2 regions of the Paenibacillus sp. lzh-N1 genome follow, and region 2 is predicted to be linked to the other one. Evidence: riboswitches for the same ligand, from Rfam matches in the RefSeq annotation. Region 2 holds a riboswitch; the other holds the start of a gene.
The links. Region 2 has a riboswitch for cyclic di-GMP ahead of C0638_RS05685 (transglutaminase-like domain-containing protein). Riboswitches for the same ligand answer to the same signal wherever they lie in the genome.
Positions count from the first base shown of each region.

Region 1: another riboswitch for cyclic di-GMP. It lies ahead of C0638_RS01945 (glycosyl hydrolase); the one in region 2 lies ahead of C0638_RS05685 (transglutaminase-like domain-containing protein).

Region 1 is NZ_CP025696.1:389,643-402,205, reverse strand. Features, by position in the region: gene C0638_RS01965 (glycosyltransferase family 4 protein) at 1-541, shown strand, start outside; gene C0638_RS01960 (glycosyltransferase) at 570-1,670, shown strand; gene C0638_RS01955 (UDP-glucose dehydrogenase family protein) at 1,676-3,004, shown strand; gene C0638_RS01950 (sugar phosphate nucleotidyltransferase) at 3,673-5,049, shown strand; cyclic di-GMP riboswitch class I at 5,205-5,286, shown strand; gene C0638_RS01945 (glycosyl hydrolase) at 5,300-6,901, shown strand; gene C0638_RS01940 (hypothetical protein) at 6,950-9,244, shown strand; gene C0638_RS01935 (hypothetical protein) at 9,554-9,736, shown strand; gene C0638_RS01930 (helix-turn-helix domain-containing protein) at 9,788-10,156, opposite strand; gene C0638_RS01925 (YveK family protein) at 10,485-11,234, shown strand; gene C0638_RS01920 (CpsD/CapB family tyrosine-protein kinase) at 11,215-11,892, shown strand; gene C0638_RS01915 (sugar transferase) at 11,977-12,563, shown strand, end outside.
Region 2 is NZ_CP025696.1:1,244,517-1,257,079, forward strand. Features, by position in the region: gene C0638_RS05650 (stalk domain-containing protein) at 1-385, shown strand, start outside; gene C0638_RS05655 (winged helix-turn-helix transcriptional regulator) at 482-865, opposite strand; gene C0638_RS05660 (NAD(P)H-dependent oxidoreductase) at 1,053-1,727, shown strand; gene C0638_RS05665 (response regulator) at 1,927-3,078, shown strand; gene C0638_RS05670 (hybrid sensor histidine kinase/response regulator) at 3,178-6,249, opposite strand; gene C0638_RS05675 (DUF445 domain-containing protein) at 6,396-7,652, opposite strand; gene C0638_RS05680 (helix-turn-helix transcriptional regulator) at 8,236-9,111, shown strand; cyclic di-GMP riboswitch class I at 9,219-9,297, shown strand; cyclic di-GMP riboswitch class I at 9,337-9,418, shown strand; gene C0638_RS05685 (transglutaminase-like domain-containing protein) at 9,431-10,240, shown strand; gene C0638_RS05690 (LPXTG cell wall anchor domain-containing protein) at 10,600-12,563, shown strand, end outside.

The sequences.
Region 1 (12,563 bases), 850 kb from region 2:
GTTGGTCGGCAGATTGGCGGAATGGAAAGGACAACATATTTTACTGGAAGCGGCACGTTCTTTTTTACCAGATCAGCGTGTGAAATTCTGGCTGGCTGGAGATGCGTTGTTCGGAGAAGAGGAATATAAACAACGATTGGAATCCACGATGCGCGAATATGGGTTGACCAACGTCAATCTGATGGGACACGTCGATGACATTCAGGGTCTGATGCAGCGCTGTGATCTGCTAATTCATACCTCCATTACACCGGAGCCATTCGGTCAGGTCATTATTGAGGGCATGGCTGCAGGTTTGCCAGTAATCGCTTCAAACGAAGGTGGTCCCAAGGAAACGGTGGTACCCAATGAAACCGGGCTGCTCATTGAACCGGGAGACCCTGCCAAGCTGGAAGAAGCCATCCGCTGGATGCTGGAGCATCCACAGGAACGTCAGCAGATGGGTGAGAGAGGAATGGAACGGGTCAAGAAGCATTTTGTCATCGAGAACACTGTTAAGGATATAGTTCATTACTATAAGGGTTTGTTGGCAGGAGTCTGACCGACATTCGCGTTAAAGGATGATTCAGATGAAAATAGCGATAGCACATGATTACTTAATCCAAATGGGCGGAGCGGAAAGGGTAGTAGAGGTATTCCATGATATGTATCCGGAGGCTCCCATCTTCACAACGGTGTTCAGCGACGAGCGTCTGTCGCGCAACTTGAAGGATGCGGATATTAGAGCCACTTGGCTACAAAACATCCCAGGAGTGAAGGCCAACTTCAAAGGAGTGCTGCCGCTGTATCCCATCGCTATCCGTGATTTTGATTTTAGGGATTTCGACATTGTTTTAAGCTCTAGCAGCGCATTTATGAAAAGCATCCAGGTACCCAAACATACGTTTCACATTTGTTACTGTCACACACCGATGCGGTTTGCCTGGGATTACGATACATATATGGCCCGGCAGTCCAAATCCAACCTGCTCAAAAATATGCTAAAGCTGTACATGAACAGGCTGAAAACATGGGATGCCAAAACTTCTCGCAACGTAGACCAGTTTGTCGCCAATTCTTCCGTCGTTAAGCGGAGAATTCTGCACTATTACCAACGGGAGGCAGATGTTATTTTCCCTCCTATCAATACATCCCGTTTTAAACGTGCTACAAGCATCGGTGACTATTATCTGATCGTATCTCGTTTGGTGTCCTACAAGCGCATTGATCTCGCGATTGAGGCATTCAAACGTAACGGTCTTAAGCTACGCATCGTTGGCGAAGGACCGGATCGTAAACGACTCGAAGCCATGGCTGCCCCGAACATTGAGTTCCTCGGCAGGCTTGAAGACGAAGAGGTTAACAAGCTGATGGCCGAATGCCGGGCACTTGTCTTTCCGGGGGAAGAGGACTTCGGTATTACGCCTTTGGAGGCGAATGCGGCCGGACGGCCCGTTATCGCTTTTCAGGGTGGGGGAGCGCTGGATACGATTGTTCCTCATGTGAACGGCGTATTTTTCCGCAAGCATCAAGTAGACGATGTGTTGGAGGCCGTCGCAAAGGTTGAGCAACATGCATGGAATGTGGACGATATCATTACCCATGCCCGCAAATTTGATGAAGATAACTTCAAGGATCAATTGAAAAAGTATGTAGAACAAGCCTATGTGAACTTTCTAAAAGGAGGATGAACGGAATGAAACTGGCTGTAATCGGTACTGGATACGTTGGACTCGTCTCAGGTGTATGTTTTGCGCAAAAAGGTAATGAGGTAATTTGTGTCGATCTGGAGCAGTACAAAATCGATATGTTGAACCGTGCGGAATCTCCGATTTATGAACCAGGTATTGAGGAATTGATCGCGTTGAATCTGGAAGCTGGCCGTTTAGAGTTCACCTCGGATTTGGCCGATGCGGTACGTCGCTCGGATATCGTCATTTTAGCAGTAGGTACGCCTTCACTGGCTAACGGCGAGGCGAATTTGTCCTACATTGAACAGGCGGCCGCCGATGTCGGGAAAGCCATGAACGGGTACAAGATTATTATGACTAAGAGTACCGTACCTGTCGGAACGAACGAAAAGATTAAGGACGTAGTGGCTCGTCATACGAGTTTGTCTTTTGATATTGTATCCGCGCCGGAGTTCCTGAGAGAAGGCTCAGCTATCAATGATACGCTTCATCCAGATCGCGTCATTATTGGTTTGGACAATACAGGTTTGCGTGAAACAATGGTCACTCTGCATCAGGTATTCACGGATAAAATCTATGTGACGGATATCCGCAGTGCTGAAATGATCAAATATGCCTCCAATGCGTTCCTGGCAACTAAAATTTCGTTTATTAACGAGATTGCTAATATTTGTGAAAAGGTTGGCGCGGACGTTACCTGTGTGGCTGAAGGTATGGGCATGGACAAACGGATTGGTTCCTCTTTCCTGCAAGCAGGGATCGGATACGGGGGCTCTTGCTTCCCGAAAGATACGAATGCGCTCATCCAAATTGCGGGTAATGTAGACTATGAATTTAAGTTGTTAAAATCGGTGGTCGAGGTAAATACCGACCAGCGCTTTATGATTGTATCCAAGCTGCGTGAATCGCTGGGTCAGCTAAACGGCGTATCGATTGGCATTTGGGGCCTCGCCTTCAAGCCCAATACAGATGATATCCGCGAAGCTCCAGCACTGGAAATCGTAGAAACGCTCATTCAGGCAGGTGCTATTGTCAAGCTGTATGATCCCATTGCGATGGATAAATTCAAGGAGCGCGTAGATCACCCGAATATTATATGGTGCTCCTCCCCGCAGCAAGCCGCCGAAAGAAGCGATGCTGTGTGCCTGCTGACGGATTGGGAAGAGTTCAAAGAAGTTGATCTCGTGCAATTGGGCTCCATTCTACACAAGCCAGTTCTGATTGACGGTCGCAACGTATTCACCGAGGAACAGATCCAAGGCTCTGGGCTGGAATACTACTCCGTGGGTCGTCCGCGGATGAGTGGGTGGAACAGAGATAAAGTGGAAGTTTAAAAGTGACAGATTAAAAAGTGACTGTGGTGATGTGGGAGGCGCTGAAGGCGCTGCGCGTGCAGATTGTTCTTCCGATTGCTGTTACCCCCGGATTTTCTGGATTGTATTAAACATTCAAATGTTAAAATCCGGGGATAAAGGCAAACGCTGACGCTTCTTCAGAACAATTCTGCCCGCTCCGCTGCTTTTGCCGCACCAAGTCACAATGTTTAATCTCCCACCTTATGGGATGGGAGTAGAAGGGCGTATCAGAAGGAGCGGCATAGTTGAGCCGCTCCTTCCGATTAAGACGCCATTGCGGTAGTCGACGAAGGCAATCTTGGCAAGGCGTTACGAAACCTCGATTACTAGAAGCTTGCAAGCACAGCGGGCAAGCGCCGAAAGCGTGAGATTTTTACAGGCTGACCGGACTTAATAATGTCCGGTCGTGCCTTTTGCACCACAAGGTATGATCGATATGATGCATATTTGAGTAGCGAAGGGTTGGATTTGAATCTGGAGAAGCGATAGCGTTCGCCTTTGGACCGGGATTCAAACCTTGATACGATTTTATACAATCAAATGAATCCCGGTCCAACAGCGATCGTAAGATCAAATCCAGCCCGTAGCGGCCTACTCAACCTTGCCCCATTCGATCACCAACCAATATAGAGAGGAAGTGGAGATTTATGAAGCTCGTACTTTTGTCTGGTGGTTCCGGTAAAAGATTATGGCCGTTATCCAATGATTCCCGTTCCAAACAATTTTTGAAGGTACTGGAAAGCCCGGAAGGGATTTCGGAATCCATGGTACAGCGGGTATGGAGACAATTGGGAGACAACGGATTATCCGAATCCTCGTTTATTGCGACAGGGAGAGCGCAGGTCGAAATGATCCAGAGTCAAATCGGATCGAATACGCGCATCATTGTTGAGCCGGAACGCAGAGATACTTTTCCTGCGATTGCGCTGACAGCGACTTATCTATATTCCATTGCGGGTGTTTCGCCTGATGAAATTATAGCTATATTGCCTGTAGATCCTTATGTAGAGGATGCTTTCTTTGCTTCCGTAGCCCAACTCGAACATACACTTCAGGAGAGTGAAGGAAGGCTTGCACTAATCGGGGTTGTCCCTTCCTATCCTTCAGAGAAATACGGTTATATTATTCCGAAAAACGATGCCACTCAAGGTAGCACAGGCTACCGCGAAGTGAGCCATTTTCAAGAGAAACCCGACCGGGAGCAGGCGGAGCGTCTAATGGAACGCAATGCTCTATGGAACTGCGGGGTTTTTGCATTCAAATTAAGCTATTTGCTGGATATTTTGGCATCCAAGGGCCTGCCGCTGAATTATGAAGAAATGCAAAAACAATATGCGTCTCTGGAAAAAATCAGCTTTGACTACGAAGTAGTCGAGAAGGAAAAAGAAATCGTAGTGCTTCCGTACGATGGTTTTTGGAAGGATCTAGGAACTTGGAATACACTCACAGAAGAGATGTCTCATCAGCAAGTGGGTAGAGGGGTAGTAACGGAAGATTGCGTCAATACGAGTCTTATTAATGAGTTGGACATTCCTGTGGCGATCATTGGAACGAATGATCTGATTGTAGCCGCTAGCCCAGATGGCATTCTTGTGACCAATAAGGCAGAAAGTCCACGCATCAAGGAAGTGCTCAAGGCTCATGATCAGCGTCCAATGTATGAAGAACGTCGTTGGGGACAGTATCGGGTTGTAGACTATGTAAAGTATGACGAGGGTAATGAGGTACTGACCAAACGAATCCGCGTACACAAAGGTAAAAATATCAGCTACCAGCTTCACTTCAAACGAAGTGAAATCTGGACCATTATTAGCGGCGAAGCGGAAATTATTTTGAATGAGAAGCTGCACAAAGTGAAGGCCGGTGACGTAGTTCGCATCCCTGAAGGGACGAAGCATAGCATTTTGGCTGTAACCGATGTGGATTTGATTGAAGTTCAGACTGGCTCTGAGTTGGTTGAAGAGGATATTGTACGCTTTTGTATGGATTGGAATGAAATTTCTCGTCATCAATTTATCTCGTAATTATTTGCGTAAAAACGTAAAAAAGAAGATTTGATGAAAAATAATGGCCCAAACTGTCGAAATTGGGCGAAAACCTGTAAATTCATGAACATGACCTATTAAATTTTGGTAAAAAAAAGTCGATACTTAGGGTAAGAAGGAATCCAAACTCCTTCCAACGATAAACGCAGCCCTGTCGAAAGACTGGTACGCAAAGCTAAAGGGCCTTCCCGTAAGGATGGCAGCCTGGCTACCGAAAGGAAGAGCTAAAGTGAGATTCAATTTTATTCCTCTGTATCGACTGATACGTCATGTACTCCCCGTTGTTATGCTTTTTTCTTTGTTTCCCGTCGGTTTTGGTGATTCTCTGTCTGTGGTGAATGCCGCTTCATTACAACCTGTTAATTCGGACGCTTCTACTCAGGCCCGTGAACTATACAATTATTTACTCAGCATCTCTGGAAAGAAAACAGTCACTGGTCAGCATGATTATTTGGAAAGTCCAGATGAATTAAGCAACAAGGTCCAAAAAATCAGCCAGGCGTATGTGGGTCTGCACGGCTATGAGATGGGAGCCATCTCTGGTCAATCCGACGCTACAGAAGCAGCACAACGTAAAAATGTCGTCGATAGCGCTATTCGTTGGAGCAGAGCCGGTGGCATTGTGACGATGACTTTTCATGAAGCGTTGCCGGGTAGACCACTGACTTGGGCCAATGTGCAGGCGAAAGTAAGTCAGGCGGAGTTCAATAAATACGTGACACCAGGCACTACGCAGTATAACCTCCTCATTGCCGATCTGGATAAGGTCGCTGTATCGTTAAAGCAGCTTCGTGATGCAGGGGTTCCAGTATTGTGGAGACCTTATCATGAAATGAATGGTGACTGGTTCTGGTGGGGAAACAAAAACAATTTCAATCAGCTATGGAATATCATGTACGACCGTTTTGTAAACACGCATCAGTTGAACAATCTGCTGTGGGTGTGGAGTCCCAATGCTCCCAATTCCTATACTGTCCCGTATACCCCGAAATATCCGGGGGATGACAAAGTGGATATCTTGGCAGTAGACATCTACAATAATGATTTTAAGCAAAGTCATTATGAAGGACTGCTCGGGTTGGCACGGAATAAGCCGATTGCCATTGGCGAGCATGGTGAGATGCCTAGCTCTGAGGTGTTGCAGGCACAGCCCAAATGGGTGTATTCCATGACTTGGGGCAAGATGCTGACTGAGAATAACACAACCAATCAAATACAGGATTATATGAACGATTCGAGGAGTTTGACACGGGATGATGTGAAAAATGGGCTGGCAGAAATCCAACAACCTGGGGCAGATGTGCCGACTTTACCGGATGAGGGACAAAGTGAGCCTATCCCGGTTCCGCCAGTAGTAATCGTACCCCCAGCTCCGACTCCTCCTTCTGTTCCTGATGTAGTATATGTGAACGGGCTGCGGGGCGAATATTTTAACAATATGAATGTGAACGGCAGTCCTGTTTTGATCCGTACAGACAGCAAGCTGGATTATAACTGGCGCGCCGTTGCTGCTGATCCTAAGGTAAATGCCGACCAGTTCTCGGTTCGCTGGACAGGTAAAATCAAACCACAATACAGCGAGACCTATACATTTACAACTATATCCGATGATGGTATTCGCGTATGGGTAGACGGCAAGCTGGTGATTGACAGTTGGTTCAAACAAAGCTGGACAGAGCGTAAAGGCAGTATTGCTTTGGAAGCAGGTAAAATGGTAGATCTAAAAGTGGAATACTATGATGAAAAAGGCGATGCGATGGCTCGTCTGATGTGGGAAAGTCAGCATGAAGCGAAAGCGGTGGTTCCCGGAAACGCTTTGTTTCTTCCTTGATAGATACTCTTTCCCGGTCATAAATTTTGAGGAGAGAGGGTGTATCATATGATGAAAAAATGGTTGACCCATAGGTATACGGTCGTATTATCCGGATTACTAGGTGTCGCAGCTCTAGCCATGATCGCTTGGTTTATATACACGCCTTCAAAAAGTGCAGAATTGCAGACGGATAAGGTAGCGGCGGCCAGTCCAGTATGGAAGCTGGGCCAGAGGGATGACTCTTCAGCGGAATTTAAAGGAGTGGTCGGTAGGGATAATATCGAAATTTCTGGAGCAGCAGCTTCTACTGAATCCTCTGCTAAAGGAACATTCTCGGCGTTGTCGGAAGCAGAGAGTACAACAGTTCCGGTATTGCTCAGCAGTGGTGATATTCCTCCAGGTTTGAATGCATCCACGAATCCAGAACTGTCACTTCAGTATAAACTGAATCAGGTTCCTCCCAATGGTATGATATTCCGTGTTCGGATTTTGGATGCGGGCAAAGCGGTGCCGCAGATGGCTGTCTTTTCAAATCACCAGCTGTCTGGAATTATTCAGATTGCCGGGGTATCCGGTACTGGGAGTACCTATAACTTCAAAAATAACTACGAGCTGTATATCCCCAAAGAACAATTGCAAAGCGGTGTTAACGTACTCAAGCTAAAGACAGCGCGCTGCCTATACTGCTCCTCTGCAGAAGATAAAAATGTGTGGTGGACTTGGGATGACTTGAGCTTGGAGACGTTAGCTTCCCCTGCGGCCGAACCAGTACATGGGAAATATATACTGACTGGTACGAATGTGAATAATAAAGAATTTTATTATGATCAGGGTGCAGTTAAGCATCTACCTTACGTTCTCAAATGGCTGGGAATTGCTTATAGTGGCAACGTCATGAGGGTAACTTGTGCCAGTAATGTAGGCAAGGCATGCACAGATGTGGATGATTACTATCAAACGTTAAAGCAGTATAATATGCAATCGTCTGCTTTGTATCTATACACAGGTGATATCAAGCTGCAAAAAGATGGTACTCTGCCAGAGACGGCCAAGCAAAAGTTGCGTGATTATGTAAAAAAATACGGTTCATACCTTCAATATTATGAAGTAGATAACGAACCTGGATTGTTTAACCGTTCCAAGGCGGTAGACCTGGCTGTGGCTAAGTGGTTGAATACGGAAGGCAAGCAATTGGCACCGCATCTCAAAACCGTAGCGCCGGGTTGGGCCTACTGGCCGACATACTCTACCAAGGCGTGCAAAAATCAAACCGGAGGTACGCAAAAATGCGGTGATCCGGATGGATGGGAACGGGACCCGGCGCAGCGTAAACAGCTGGAAGAAGTCACCGACCTGACCAACGGACATGCCTACGGTGAATCGTATAATGAAGAGGGCGGGGGCAGCTTCGTTCAGAATTTGAAAACCTTTGGTGGTTCGAGCGACGGACTGGCGAAAAAAATGCTAAATACGGAGTTCGGCACTAACGATACGCATCGAGATAATCCGGATTACGGGGCTAGTCAGCCACAAGCAGCCGCATTCGATCGGATTATGCGTTCGCAAATCGGGTTTGCCGATATGTTTATCCAGCATGCAGCTTTTTATAAGGATTACACGCTATTTAAAACGGGCTTTGATCTGCAAAGCCACAATCCGGCTAACACGGAAATTTATCCGTTTGGACAAGGGCAGGACACCCGAGTTAAGATCATGAGACGCTTAAGTCTAGCCTATGCCACACATGGCAAACCGCTGACTTATACCATACTGAATCCAGAGGAGACGAAGGATAAGATGGTCTATGTTCGCGCGGTGGATACATCCAAGCTTAAACCACTGGCAGGTAGCGGCGCTACCTCGAACAAATTGCTGGTGAACCTAGTGAATTTTGAATCCACAACGCAGACCGTTCGTGTGCGGGTAACGATGCCGAAAGCTGGCTTGTACACGGGGGAACGTTTCGGAGCGGGTTCCACCTACTCTCAGGCGCAGCGATCCATATCAGGGCTCAAGGCTTCTCCTGCCCTTGATTTTGAAGAAAAGCTGGGTCCTGGCGAATCGGTACAATATATTTTGGAACCAAAAAGTACAGATCAAACCACGGCCTCTGCCCCAACAGAGGTAAAAGCAGCCTCAATTCAGGATGGGGCGGTAAAGATTAATTGGCTTCAAGCAAAAGGCATATCATCCTATGATGTGCTGCGTGCTGACCGTACAGACGGTGCCTATCAGGTGATTGCCTCGCAAGTAGAAGGAAGCACGTATACGGACCGCACCGTAAAAGCTGGAAGTCATTACGTCTACAAAGTTCGAGCGACCGGAGGTACTCAGGTTTCTCAGGCAGCCGAGGTTGCTTAGTTACACCGGAATGCATATAGGACCTTACCTCATGAATATCTAACATCATTCCGAAAGAAAACAAAAAAGAACCTATCAGGAGAAAATAGGACCTGACAGGTTCTTTTTTATTTGTAAATCGTTCTGAATTGCTAATACTTTACGTATAATGGAGAAAAAAATAAGAAAATCCTTTTATATTCTCGTCATAAGACGACAACATTGTAGGTATGTATTCATATATAATAGTTTTGTTCATGACTATACATACGTGGTTTGTAGGGAATTTCTTTCCGGTGACCAAGACTAATAAAGTGAGGTTAGTGCTGAATGAACAAGGAAACAGAATTAGGGGGGAATGGCCCTCTTCTTCGAGACAACGCACGGAAAGCAGGCAAAGCAGCCATCCACTTGGACATCCGGAACATTTTGCTCCAATGTGGGATCACGACACCAGAATGGCTGGAGGGCGATGCTGATAGAACGAAGTACCGGAAAGACAAGCGCGTGTAATTTTCAGCTACTGGTCCTACTTGAGCAAAACATCAAGCAGCGGCGCGTTCCTTATTCCATCATTCGTTCCATTCGAACAAACGCGATAAAACGTTTGGCTTCTTCCTCAGATAAGGTGCGTCCGTCAATCGTCAGGTTAAAACGTTGCAGGATATCCTCGTCGGACAGTTCAAGCTGATCCACAAATTCCCTCACATCTGAATCCAATATTGCTGTCGGGTGGCTCGTACGTCCCACCAAATAATCGATGGTTACCTCGAAAATATCAGCGAGCTTGGTCAGGGTCTCAAAGTCTGGCTTGCGTCTATTTTTTTCATAGTGAGAAAGAGCCGCCCGCGTAATTCCGAGGGATTGCGCTAATTCCTCTTGTTTTAGTCCCTTATGTTCTCGTAATTCAGCGATGCGGGTTCCATAATTCATCTGTTTTTCCTCCTGAAGGCAAGGTTAAGAGAGGTAAGAAAAGCAATTTTGCGCTTGACAAGATACAATTTGTATCATAAATTAATTATGTAAGTTACATAACGTATCTGTATTTCATAGTTTTCACTGATATCTTCATTTATATACCCTTAAGAGGCCAACGATGATTGAGCATTTTGTGCTTATTCGCTGGCTAGACCTTCTATGCGCTATTATACAACATTTTACTATAGATTAGAGGGTCATGCATCGTTCTTTTCCCCGTCATGCAGAGGATCAGTACAAGCGTTATTCATCGAAAACAAGTCAAGCAGGGAGGACTGGTCTTGTGCAGTTGAAAGAGTACATCCGTTTGATCCGCAAAAGAATGTGGTTGATTGGTAGCATTGTACTGCTGGTGTGTACTGTAGTAGGCATAAAAAATGTATATTTTACCCCGCAGGTTTATGAAGCTACCGCCAAGCTCATTATTAATCAGACGCCACGACCGGACCGTGCAGGTGTCGTCGATTACAGTGTGGTGCAAACCAACATAGCCTTAACGAACTCCTATAAGCAAATTATGATCTCCTCGGCGATTATGGATCAGGTGGTCGCCAGCTTCCCCGATCTTAAGGTTACTCCGTCAGCTTTGGCGCAAAAATTAAGAGTAAACACCGCAGGTGATTCACAGGTCATGGATGTTACAGTCCGCGACTTATCGTATACGAAGGCTGTGAAAACCGTCAATGCGGTAGCCAAAGTATTCAAACGGCAAATCCCCTCTATCATGAAAATGGACAATGTCACCATCCTAAGCGAAGCCAGCCTGAATGATCCAGCAGTTCCCGTGAACAATAATCCCGCTATACAGATTTTTATTGCTTTTGCCATTTCTTTATTGCTGGGAATAGGCTTGGCGTTTTTGCTGGAGGTATTGGATGATACATTTAAAAATGAGGAAGATATTGAAAAAGAACTCGGTCTGCCTACCCTATCCCTGATTACAAAAATGAAAAAAGAAGATAGACGCTCTGACAGCTCTACTACAACTCCTAAACAGGTAGGTGAGGGACAATATGCCGCAATTAATCAATAATCAGCTCGTTACATCCTTGCATGCTCAGTCTTCCGTGTCGGAGGAGTACCGCATGCTCCGCACTAACATCCAGTTTTCTTCTATAGACGAGCCGATTGAGGTGATGATGGTGGCGTCCGCTCAGGCGGGTGAAGGCAGAACAGTCACGATTAGCAATTTGGCTGTAACCTATGCACAAGAAGGAAAAAAGGTGCTGGTTATGGACATGGATTTGCGCCGGTCCTCCTTGCATCATATGTTTGGTTTGCGCAATCATACAGGGCTGACACGGGTACTTGCCAATCAACAGACATGGCAGGATGTGGTTCAGGAAACCGGGATTGATCATCTGCATGCGATCACGGCTGGACCGAATCCACCCAATCCGTCCGAGATGCTCAGTTCCCGTAGAATGAAGGCTCTACTAGTTGAGCTCAAAGAACATTATGATGTGATTCTGATGGATACGCCACCCCTGCTGTCTTTTCCGGATGGACTCATTGTAAGTGCCATGTGTGATGGTGTCATCTTGGTAGTGCAGGCAGGGAAGGTCAAAAAGGATGTCGTTAAGAAGGCGAAGGCAAATTTGGAAAGAGTAAAGGCGCGCATTTTGGGTGTAGTGCTCAATAACGTGAAGCGCCGCGCCGAGCGTGGTATGGAGGAACGCAATCTGACATGAATAAATCGGAGGAAATAAGAGTATATAATATTCTTTTAACAATGCATAAATAATATTTATCAATAAGGAGTGAGGTGATGAGACGTGTCTTCTTCCCGCTCGAACAAGGCCAAAGTGCTGAGCGCGTCAGTGGATGTATATTCGGTCGCTCATGGGCTTGAACGACGACAAGGATGGAGCGTATATCCGTTCGTGAAGCGAAGTATGGACATTATACTGTCTTTTATTGGAATCATCGTACTGTGCCCGGTATTTCTGCTCGTCATTTTGTTGATCAAGCTGGAGGACCCCAAAGGAAGTGCATTATTTTATCAAATCCGTATTGGTAAACATGAGCGACCGTTTCGCATGATCAAATTTCGTTCCATGGTGTCTGATGCCGAGGCCAGATTGTCTGCATTGCTGGTGGAAAATGAAATTGAGGGTGCGATGTTCAAAATGCGGGACGATCCCCGAATTACCCGTGTGGGCCGCTTTCTTCGCAGAACGAGCATCGACGAACTACCGCAACTCTTCAATGTACTGCGTGGGCATATGAGCCTTGTAGGACCCAGACCCCCATTGCCAAGAGAAGTTCATGATTACACCATGAGGGATAAGCTGCGTCTGACGGTCACACCGGGCTGCACCGGACTATGGCAGATCAGCGGTCGTAATCATCTAAGCTTTGA
Region 2 (12,563 bases):
TAAAAAGTTATCAGCCAAAGCGCATCAAGCCGGGCTCAAGCTTACCGTCGTTCTGCATCCGCTGAATAGCTCTTACACTGGCTATGATTACAAGACGCTGGGCAATCTGGCGGACGATCTGATCATCATGGCCTATGATTACGGACAAAAATCTACGTCTGAGCCACTGGATAAAGTGGATGAAGCCATAAAGCTGGCGTTGAAGGAAACCTCGCGGGACAAGCTCATTTTGGGAATTTCAATGGGTAGCGAAAAAGACAGTACCGTTAACGCCAAGATCGGTTTAGCTAAACGTTATGACCTCAAGGGAATCGCCATCTGGCGTCTGGGTATTATTGGAGAAACGGCCTGGGCGAAGATGAACGAATCGATCGAGTTTAAATAGTGTCCATTTTGTAAAAGGAATCCGTCCTTATTCCGCCCGCTAATGATTTTCATGTGTTTTCTATGAAATCATCGGTGGGCTTTTCTCATGTCTATCTTAGCAAAAATGCTTGCCTGACTTGGAAATTGTCGCCACAGGCTCGCATCCCTGTTCTCCGTAGAAGATCCCCCAGTCTCTCATAAAATCCAGCAACGGTCTTAACGTATCTCCCAACGGGGTAAGCGAGTATTCCACACGTGGTGGGTTCTCGTTATAAATTTCACGGTGCACAATGCCATCACGCTCCAATTCGCGTAGCTGCAAGGTTAGCATCCGCTGTGTAATATTAGGCAAGGTCCGTCGAATTTCATTATAGCGCCGCGGTCCTGTGGTCAAATGATATAAAATGACTCCCTTCCACTTGCCTCCAATCACCCCGACAGTTTTCGCTACCGGACATCCAAAATTAACGCTAACTGTATGTTCCATCTCCTGTGCCATGTATTCCCCTTCTTTCTACAGGATGTAGGCTAATAGCCTCAGACCTATAACAAGGAACAAATATGTGCGTACTTGTTCCCTGCAAAAACTTTCTATATGATAACTATATATTCGATATTAGCTCTCATTATAGTAGCAGAAAAACCATAGAGTACCAACTAAACCCATATCAAAAGGAGTACATTTTATGTCCAATACATCAGCTAAAAAGCAGGAAATTCTGGATGCCTTTTTATTCAGACATGCCACGAAGGAATTCGCCCCCGATCGCATCATACCTGAGGAAGATTTTCAATTTATTCTCGAAACCGGACGACTTTCCCCAAGCTCCGTAGGATTTGAACCGTGGCAGTTTGTGGTCGTGCAAAATCAGGCATTGAGAGAAAAGCTGGCGGCGGTTTCCAGTGGTGGTCAAAAGCAAATTCCTGCGGCCAGCCACGTCGTCCTGATCTTGGCACGTAAGGATGTTCGTTATGATTCTCCTTACGTGGAGTACATGTATAAAGAGGTTAAGGGGATGTCTGACGAAGACTTTGCCTCCCTATCAGGCCGCTATAAGATTTTCCAAGGTGAAAACCAACGCCTGCTGGAAAACGAACGCACGTTATTTGACTGGGCCTCCAAGCAAACCTATATTGCCTTAGGCAATATGATGACAGCGGCAGCTCAGATCGGCATCGATTCCTGCCCGATTGAAGGCTTTAACTATGATCAGGTACATGCCATTTTGGAGGAAGAAGGATTGCTTGAGAACGGGCTGCTGGATATTTCAGTCATAGCCGCCTTCGGTTATCGTGCTCATGAACCCAAGCGGGAAAAATCCAGACAACCCCTGGAGAAGGTCACACGCTGGGTCCTGTAAATATTCGTCCAATACTGTTAGTCAATCTTTAAGTTTGACACAATTTGAAGAGGCGGGCTGCGATCACTCATCTTAACGATGGCCCATCGCAGCCCGCCTCTTTATTTAAATTTTTTTCTTCTACAACTGTTTGCTTATAGCCGTAGTCAAGTTATCCTATATAATAAGATGTATCTGCCTACAAAGGAGTACAGTACACGTGGAAAGATCAGAGATATTGACAAGGATTGTTATTGTCGATGATGAAGAGTTAGCTTTGGATTATATGAAGCGTCTGCTTGGCGAGTTACAAGGCATACATATTGCAGGAGCTTTTACGAATCCATTCGTGGCTAAGGACTATATTCTACTTGATGATATAGATATAGCTTTTTTGGATGTAAGACTTCCAGGGATCAGCGGAATTGAATTAGCACATCAAATTTTGGAGCACAAACCCCATATTCAGATCGTTTTTGTTACAGCTTACGATAAGTACGCTATTCAGGCCTTCGAGCTTAACGCACTGGATTATCTGCTCAAGCCGGTCACGACAGAACGTCTTATCAAAACCATGAATCGCATTCTGAAGCGTGACGATCAAGCTACCTCCATGCCTGAGAATCAGCCTTCTGTTCTCCAGTTACAGGTTTTTCAATATGTCGTCTTCACATTACCGGATCAGCAACCCACTGTTATTCAGTGGAGGACTAAAAAGACCCAGGAGTTGTTTTTGTACTTGCTCCAGAATCATGACCAATGGGTTCGCAAATCAGCCTTGATTGAATTACTATGGCCAGAATATGAAGAAGATAAGGCCTACTCTCTTTTATATACAGCCGCTTATTACATTAGAAAAACGATAGCGCCGTATCATTCCTTTTTAGAGATTTCCAATACTAATGGCGGTTATATTTTGCACACGCAAAACGTTCTGTTAGATACAGAAAGATGGGAGTCTCTCCTGGCATCCGCTCCACAGATGAACAAGGAATCAATCCCATATTATGTAAAAATGATGGAACTTTACAAAGGGGACTATTTACAGGAATATGATTTTTGGTGGGTTGAAAGTGAACGCCAAAGGCTGCATAAAATGTGGTTATCCATATCATTAAAAATGGCAGAATGGTATAGAGGGAACTCCCAGCCTGAAGAGGCGATCTCTATTTATGAGGGCATCTGTAGTCGTCACCCCCAAGAAGAGGAAGCCTACTGGGGATTAATGAAGACCTATGCTGAGATGAATAAAAATAGCTTAGTGATCAAATGGTATGATTTATTATCATCCGTCTTATGGGAAGAGCTTCATGAGAAGCCCAATGAACAAATTACAAATTGGTTTAAAGAGTGGCAAATGGCTCATGCCTAATTTCACGACTGGGAATCATTCTCCGTACCCGTAGAGTCCCCATTAGAAGTGTCACTTACTTCGCCTCGTTCTGTATAGAGGACCTACGGGACAGAGATATTATATTTCTTGTCTTTGTACCTGGGGAACATGGAAGCTTACCGTTGTACCCTGGTTGGGAAGACTGCTAATAGATAATCCTTTACCGTATACTTGCTTCAAACGTCGATCTGTATTCCGTAATCCAATCCCGCTATCCTGTTCTTGATGAGGACTCAGCAGACGGTCCAGTTCCTCTTGACTCATGCCCACACCATCATCAATGATCGCTATTTCTGTTCCATCCTCCCGCTGCTGAATACGAATACACAATGTTCCTCCATCTATCCGATTCATGATACCATGCCTGATTGCATTTTCTGCAAGTGGCTGAATCGATAACGGTGGCAATAGCAAGTTTATCTGTTCGTCTACTTCCCATACAATATCTAGTCTATTGCCAAAGCGTTCCTTCTCTATATAAAGATAAGATTTCAGGAGAGCAAGCTCATATTCCAGTGATACGACTCTATCCAGATTTTGAGGGTTAAAGCTTGATCTTAAATATTTGCCGAATTCCTCAATAAGATTCACCATTCTGGTGTGATCCACATGACTTAAAGATGCAATGGTATTCAAGGTGTTAAACAAAAAATGAGGTTTGATTTGTGCCTGTAACCACGCAGCCTCCATCCAAAGCCTCTCCCTTGCGGACTTTTTAACATCAGTCAAGGCACGGACCCTTGATTTCAATTCCATGGAATCCACAGGCTTCATAATATAATCGTTGGCCCCTGCAAGAAATCCCGTATATAAGTCCTCCTGCTGACTACGTGCAGTCAACAGCAACACAGGCAGCTCGGAAATGCTAAAGTATTCCCTCACACGCCGAGTTAACTCATAACCCGACATTTGGGGCATCATGACATCGGCTATTATTAAATCCCATTCCCGATGATCCAGCCTATGCAAGGCATCCTGGGCACTGGTTACAGTGACAAGGTCGTAAGGCTCCGACTCCGAGGCGAGAATGCCCTCTAACACCCTTAAATTGACCGGATCATCATCTACTGCGAGTATGGCAGATCGTGCAGAGCCTGCTGCAACTTGCATCACAGCTTCGTTCTGTAGAGCTATAAAATTAGTATCTGCTTCTTCATCCATACATACCTGCTCGTTATCTCGTGATTCGTCTGGGGTAGGTGAGGGATCGAGCGGTAGTGTGAAAGAAAAGGTTGAGCCTTGACCAAGTTCAGAACTTACACTCAAAGATCCTCCATGAAGCTCCACCAATTGCTTGCTGATACTCAACCCAAGTCCAAGCCCATCCCCAATAACCGTCAAATGAGAATTTCCTTGTTCATATGGACGAAATATTCGCTTTTGCGTCTCCTCATCTATCCCAACGCCAGTGTCACGCACCTGAATACTGGCCATTTCGCCTTGGATGTGTGCGTGAACGGAAATAGTCCCCTCAGCAGTATGTTTAACAGCATTGTGAAGGAGATTGAACAGGATTTGGATTACTCGGTTTTCATCCGCTAATACATTCGGAAAATCAGCAGGGATGTTAACTACCATGTTTAAAGGTTTCCCATCTGTCATGAATTGAAGCATATCCAATACACCCGAGGCTACAGCCTTGGGCTTCAGGCTTCTTTTTTCCAGAATAATATCCTTTTCACGTAGACGTGTAACATCCAGCAAATCATTCAATAATAAGGACATACGGCGGCCGACCGTAACAAGCAATTGCATGTTTCTCCTGTTGGGTTCATCCAGGGCGCCGCCCCGGTTCTCCAGCACAGTCTGTGCTATATTGATCATCCCATGCAGTGGATTTCGCAGCTCATGAGAGGTGTTGGCTAAAAATTCATTTTTCACCTGATCAGCGCGCTGCAATCTGTCCGACAGCCTTCTCAGTTCAGCATTCGTATTAAAAAATCGTTTGAACCAATAGGATGCAAATGCCACAAAAGCCAGCACAATATCCCAAGGGTAATAGGGGAGGTCATTCGTCTTGAAAATGCCCCACAGCATGCTGGATGCGATGCTAATGGATGCTAGCAACAGAAAAATAGCCTCTTTTTGCCCTCTGAATGTTCTAAGAAAAGCAAGGGAGGGAACTGTAGCACATAGAGTAATAGCCGGTAATGCGATAAGAACCATAAGAAATGCATACAGGCTGGATGCAGGTGCAAGTAACACCAAAATCGCAAAACAACAGTGGCCTATAAAAACAATCTGAATGATTCGGGATCGAACCAACAGAGACTGCGCCAGCTTCAGTACACACATGCCTATTCCAATGTAGGAAAGGGTGGTTATCTTTAACGAAAGACCCAGATTAATGGGGAACCAGTCCAATAAAAGCTTGTCATCGTCTGTCAGGATGGATAATACCGTGCAGATTACAATTCCCGCAAAATACAGAAGCGCCTTCTTTTGTGGATTCATAAAAAATATAACGACTATATATAACCCGTGAAGCAGCAAAATAATACATACCATAATTTGCATTGCGATCGTGAAGTTGGTTCGGCTATTCACAGCATCCGCGCTTCCAAAAATGATAGGCTTCATAATTCCTCCACTAGCAGAGAAATCAAAATTGGATACTTGGATGACAATCTCAATGGCCTGCCTGTTCGCATCAAACATGGCAGAGAATGGAACAGTTGATCCTATATGCTGTTCGACCTTGCTAGAGACCTGACCACTATGACTAATTAAACGACCGTTCACAAATATGTTGGATGCCGTACTGATCTTTCCAATCCGAAGTCCGTATAGAGTGTCCTCCGACCTGTCACTCAAAATAAGCAGCCGATAGGTTCCAACGCCATATGCCTTATGATCTACAGGAGATACCGACTCACTCCATAGTCCTGGTACCTGAATGGTCTGGCGCTGCTTCTGCATAAGTAAGGATTTCAGTTCGGCAGGAGAGGATAAAGTCCCAGGATAAAACTCCCACTCCCCATTTAATGGCAGGGTCTTTATCTCCTGCAGATTCAAGCCCCTCAGATCCAGAATTCCCGCCTTGGCCCGGGGATAATCCTGATTGTGGTAATAATCAAACCACAACAAACGCAAGCCGATAATCACGATCAGGAATGACAGCGTAATTAAAAAAAAGTTCCGCTTATTCATCTACTGGTGATCCGGCACCATATATCAACGTACCGTTGCCGGGCTCTCATCTGAACCAGCAGCATTGGATGGTGACCAATCCTCATAGTTTCACAACCTTATCTACACAAATTTCATTTATCGTTCCTTAGCTCAGATTGTCCGTGCTACTCAAGCAACATACGAACCCCAGTAAGCACAATTCCAATCAGAAAACCTGTAAGCGCACCGTTAATCCGAATCCATTGTAAATCCTGCCCCAGCTTGTCCTCCATTAAAGCGATCAGTGAGGCATCATCCATTCGATTTACATTTTCTCGAACCAGATTACCAATTTGGCTATGGTTTGCTTCCACTACTCCGGTAACACCTGCTACGATCCACGAATTGATCTTGTCCAGCAGCTCCGTATTTCTCCATAAATCAGACAGCATTTGATCCAGCAAAGGTACAATGTACGCCGTTACATAACTGGCATCTTCCATGTAATCCAGCAGATTACGACGAAGCTCTTCGAGCTTATCGGATATAGCTGCATCACCTTCCCAAGAATCAATAAAGGTGTTTTTCCAGTGATTCAGCCCCTCCCTGACCGTATCTTTGGCTGCCAGATGAATCAACTGTGTGTTGAACCCATCCAGGACGGCCTGACGACGCGGATGTCCTTCGTCTCGAAGCTCCGCTACGCGGTCCAGCAAAAAGTGACGAATCATCTCGCCCATACGCTCCTCATTCAAATAGCCAAGGAAAGCGTTCAGGGCAAACTGCATAAGCCCGCTGACCTGCAAGCCGCTAACAGCCTGCATCCCCAAGGTGCCTAGCGTAACCCCGGTGTCTGACCGCAGTAGCCAGGACTCCGTCTGCTCCAGCGCATAATCCAACGCCCGTTGGTCATACTTTCGCTCGCCAGCTTGCCGGGCGAGCACCTCTAGCAATGGTCCTATATCGAATTCAGTCGCCTGTCGCTTAACCCCGGTTGCGATGGCCGGGGCCAGCTCTGCCAGCGGAATCGAACGGACAAGTTGCTTGGCAAGAACATCTATAAAAGTAACCGCTTCGGGCGTACGTATTCCTTTTTCCACACTTTTCAGCACCAGCTCTGCCAATCTAATCTCGGCAATTTTAGATGCAATACTTTCTTTATGAAGCAAATTATTCTCGACCGTGTTAACCAAGGCATCGGTCAGCTTTCCCCGATTTTTAGGGAGAAGCGCTGTGTGTGGAATCGGAATGCCCAGCGGATGACGGAATAACGCGGTTACGGCAAACCAGTCTGCCAACCCTCCTACAAGTCCGGCTTCAAAAGATCCGGCCAAAAGACGGGCCCAGCCAAATTGTTGAAAAGGTAACGTAGCAGCAAAGCCCGCTCCCATCATAACAAGTGACCAAGCTGCTGCGGTTTTTGTGTTTTTTGTTTTTCCCATCATGTAGTCCTCCAAACTAACTGTAAAATTTGTTTCATTACATCTGTAGTACCATCATATCATTGCCTGTGCAGATACCAAAGGTAACCATACTCTATTGTCAACAAATTGCATGATATTTAAAATTTGCACATTAGCTTAAATTGAGTTCGCATAACCACACTTATCCATACATTTTCGTGAACAAAATCACAACAATTAAGTTACAACTATTTTCTAACAAAATGAGCCCTTTGAATCATTTTGTCGAATTATGGTCCCATTTTTCTTGCAACCTAAAGGATAAATGCCTCAAAAAGTGGAATTGCAAGATTACGATATATTCATTGAGGAAATTAATTATTTCCAACCTCATTCTTTATTCCATCAATTTAAGGAATAAATTCCAGAATGACCTTATCCTTTTCAAATAGGTGTCTTCTGGTTAATTTTGTTATATGATGTATAACCCCAAATCGATACATGAATATACTTTAATGTGATAAAATAACCTTTGTAAATGGGAACTCCGGTTCTAAAAGGATATTCATGAAACAAACTACAATTGTCTTACTAAAATTGTTCTTTTGTAAAGGAATTGGATATGACAACAAACCAAAAAAATGCCCAGTATGTCTGGAGCGATGATCCAGTTGCAATTATATGTACACCCTCTGCTTTTGCTAAAAAATCCCTCTTTTATATACAGGAAATAGGCTATTTCAAAACAGATGCTTATGTAATGGAACGGCAAAAGCTCACCTCTTTTTTGCTCCTTTTTACTCTGTCCGGGAGAGGGGAATTACAATACCGGGGCAAGGATTATATATTGAAACCTCATGATATGCTTTTTATTAATTGCGAAGAATATGTACAGTACAAAACTTCCTGTCAGAAGACATGGGAGTTTATTAGTGTGAATCTATATGGCAATCTTATTGACCATTTCTACGAACAATTCGATAAACACAATAAGCCGGTAATTTCACTAAAGGATTCAAATACAGTACTGGACAAGCTGCGTACCTTATTACATGTACAGCCAGAACGAAGCTTATCCTCTGAACTGCTCTCATCCAGGATAATCGTTGACTTGTTAACGATTATTTTACAGCACCCCTACGCCAATCCCAATGCGAATTCAGATGGAACGGCAGAGGTGCGCAAGGTAAAGCAATATCTGGATCAATCCTATTGCGAACGGATCACGCTGGATTCGCTAGCAGAAATGTTTGGTCTAAACAAGTTCAACCTGGCTAAAAACTTTAAAAAACAGATTGGCTTTTCCCCTATTGAGTATCTTATTAATGTTCGTATCACGGCTGCTCAAAGCTGGCTTAAAACTAGTGATGTAGCTATTGTGGATATCGCACAATATGTGGGCATTCCCAACACAAGTCATTTTATCAATCTGTTCAAAGAGCACATTGGAGAAACGCCTCATTCCTATCGCAAAAAATGGGGAAACCGTATAAAATAGGTCTTATGTATAATCTGCAAGCTTTCTTTGTCGATAAATAGCGAAAATCTGAGATTTAAACTTGCCTAATAGAGTACCTAACTGATAGAATAAAAATACAAGCTATTCAGGATAAATGGCAAACTTGTCGAAAGGCAAGGACGCAAAGCTACAGGGCCTTCTGTATGATGGCAGCCAGCTACCGGTTGAAGTGGCTTTTTGTCGTGCTTTTTTTCCCGAAAACTTTATACGAAATGGCAAACCTGTCGAAAGGCAGGGACGCAAAGCTATAGGGCCTTCTATTGATGATGGCAGCCTGGCCACCGAAAGGAAGTTTTTTATGGGGAAAATGATATTTTCTACACTTCTCCTATTTTTCATGCTGTCCGCAATACTCTTAAATTCGACAATTTACGCTGCTGATAGTGTTGCATGGTTGGATCAAAACAATGTAAATCATGGGACGGTCAGTGTGCGCTACCCTGTTAAACCTAACGTTAAAACCAAGATTTTGGTTACCAAAGATGCACAAAAATACTCTTATAATCTAACACCCGGGAAATCCGAAGAAGTATTTCCTCTCCAAATGGGTAATGGGAACTATAACATCAGTATTTTGGAACAGCTTAGTGGTAATCAATATAAAGTGATAGGACAAGATACGATCGAGTTAAAGCTAAACGATAGCAAGACGGTGTATCTTAATTCCGTTCAAAATATTAACTGGAGTAGTACTAATCAAGCGATTCAAAAAGCCCGTGAGTTAACCCAAGGTGCAACAACCGATCGCGAGAAGCTGCAAAAAATCTATGACTACGTAATTAGTCATATCAAGTATGACTCCAATCAGGCCTTTGCCTTAACGACTGACTATCTGCCACAAATTGATCATACGTTAAGCTCTCAAAAAGATATTTGTTATGGTTATGCTTCACTGATGGCTGCTATGTTACGAAGTGTAGATGTACCAACCAAGCTGGTTATGGGCAAATCTTCCTACGTGGACGCTTATCATGCCTGGAATGAGGTCTACATCGATAATCAGTGGGTGGTCGTAGACACTACAGTAGATGCAGCACTGTATATGGGTAAACAGAAATTCGAAATGGTCAAAGATCCCTCCAAATACATTAAAACAAAGCAATATTAATATCAATGTTTTAAATTCATATTTATTAAAAAATGAAAAATAGAACTATATTTCTTGAAGAGCCTTGATCACATGATCAAGGCTCTTTTTCTATCCTTGTTGAGAAATTGTTGAGATGTGGCATGTATTCTAGTCCAGGAAGACAATGAGATTTCCAACCATTATCTAATTTCGAGACAAAAGGAGGAGGTTCATCCCCGAACATGAATTTTCATAAATTCTGAACAAGTAATTAATGCGGCTAACATAGCATCATATGAATGAATGATGAATATATAAATACAGTTCTCTCGACCTCGAAGGAATAACCATTAGCCGTTAAATAAGAGTATTTTAAGAATAGGAGATTTGTTTACCGTATGAGAAAAAAATGGAATACAGCAACGGTTGCGCTATTGCTCTTTTTGCAGTGTTTGTTCAGCACAACACAAGCTTATGCACAAAATCCCGACTCTACTCTGCCAGTGACCCCAGGAACCGATCCGGTTCAGAGTGTGACTAACGATGTTTATCCAATGCCCTCAGAGCCAATTAACATCCCACCTGCTGTCCCGGCTCCAGTCCCTGAACCAACTGCTGGCTCAACTTCTGAAGTTAGGGCAACTCAAGAAAGTATTTTAACCAAGCTAACCCTTACAGATTCTACTGGAAGTGTTATTGATGCAGTGTATAATCCCGATAGCCGTATTGATATTGGTTCCGCCATCCATTTAGGCTATGAATGGGAACTGCCGAACCATACGTATAAAGCTGGAGACACCTTTACCTTTCAATTACCTGAGCAATTCCAAATTTACACAGATATTACGTCTCCTTTGACGAATACAGATGGAGAAGTAGGTCATTTTACCGTAGACCGTCAAGGTAAAGTGGTTATGACATTTAATGATTACGTAGAAAGCCACTCTAATGTCAGCGGTAAGCTAGAGATCAAAACTGAATTTAGCACACAAATAGAAAAAGGCAGTACACAAGTTATTATTGCGATCCCGATCAAAGGCGGCGAGCAAACGGCTATCGTAAATATTAAGCCTGCAGCTGGCCCTACAATGGAGAAACAAGGAAAGTTTGATGGAAAAGACCAAATTCATTGGACAGTTAACGTAAATAAACACTTGGATCCTATCAAACACGCTGTAGTAACCGACCCAACTCCCCAAGGACTAGAACTAGTCAAGGACTCCATCCGGGTAAACCATTTACAAATTAATGTGAACGGAACCACCGTGCTGGGGGACACTGTTAGCTCAGATAAGTATACAGTAGAGGCTGATCCGGTTGTGCCGGGCTTCAGAATCCGTTTTAACGAGGAGAGTATTAACAGCGCCTACCGAATTCAATACTCCACAAACATAACAAGCGAGGATACTCGTTTCTCCAACACAGCCACTTTTTCAGGGGACGATGTGAGAGATACGTCCGCAACAGCTACAGTCACTGTTCAACGCGGGGATTTTTTAAGCAAAAAAGTGGAGAAATACGACCCAGTCACACAAACGATCTCATGGGCAATCAAATATAATTTTGCCAACAAAAAAATTCCCGCAGCTCAAGCCGCGTTAAGTGACCGTTTTAATAACAGCCAACAACTCATCATAAATTCACTTAAAGTGTATAAAGGGGATACACAGGATGAGCTCCCTGCATCCCAATACAGCGTCACTCCAGTTACTGACGATCATGGTACCAATGGTTTCAATCTGCTTTTCAATACGGATATTGAAGCCTCATATACCATCCGTTATCAAACAAAGGCTATAGATCGTGTAGTTAAAAATAGTAAAATAACGAACAGTGTAACTTCTGATGGGGTAACAAAAGAAACAACCACCGAACTGAAAAGTATAATTATCACCAAAGGCTATAAGGAACCGAACTATAACACCAAAACAATTCCTTGGGTCATTTCTATTAATGCGGATAAGTATACAATGGATCAAATCGTTATCGACGATGCCTTTCCGAATGGCGGTCTGGCCTTATTGCCGAACACATTGAAGATCCAAAGCGCGGACGGAAAAACAACACTAACATCACCGACAGACTACGAACTGATCCCTCTTACGCTGGATTACAAAAAAGGGTTCACTATACGTTTTCATAAAAAGATTCAAGACACGTACACCATTAACTACACAACTACCTTTAACAATGAATGGAAAATCGACAAAACCAAGCCGGACTTTTGGAATAAAGCCTCTATCACTTGGTTATACAACGGAACAACACAAACTGCTGAGGCCGAAGCTCGATTATGGCCGGACAATATGACCCAGCAAAATGGGGCGAAGTCAGGTAGTTACAATGCCAGCTCCAAGCAAAT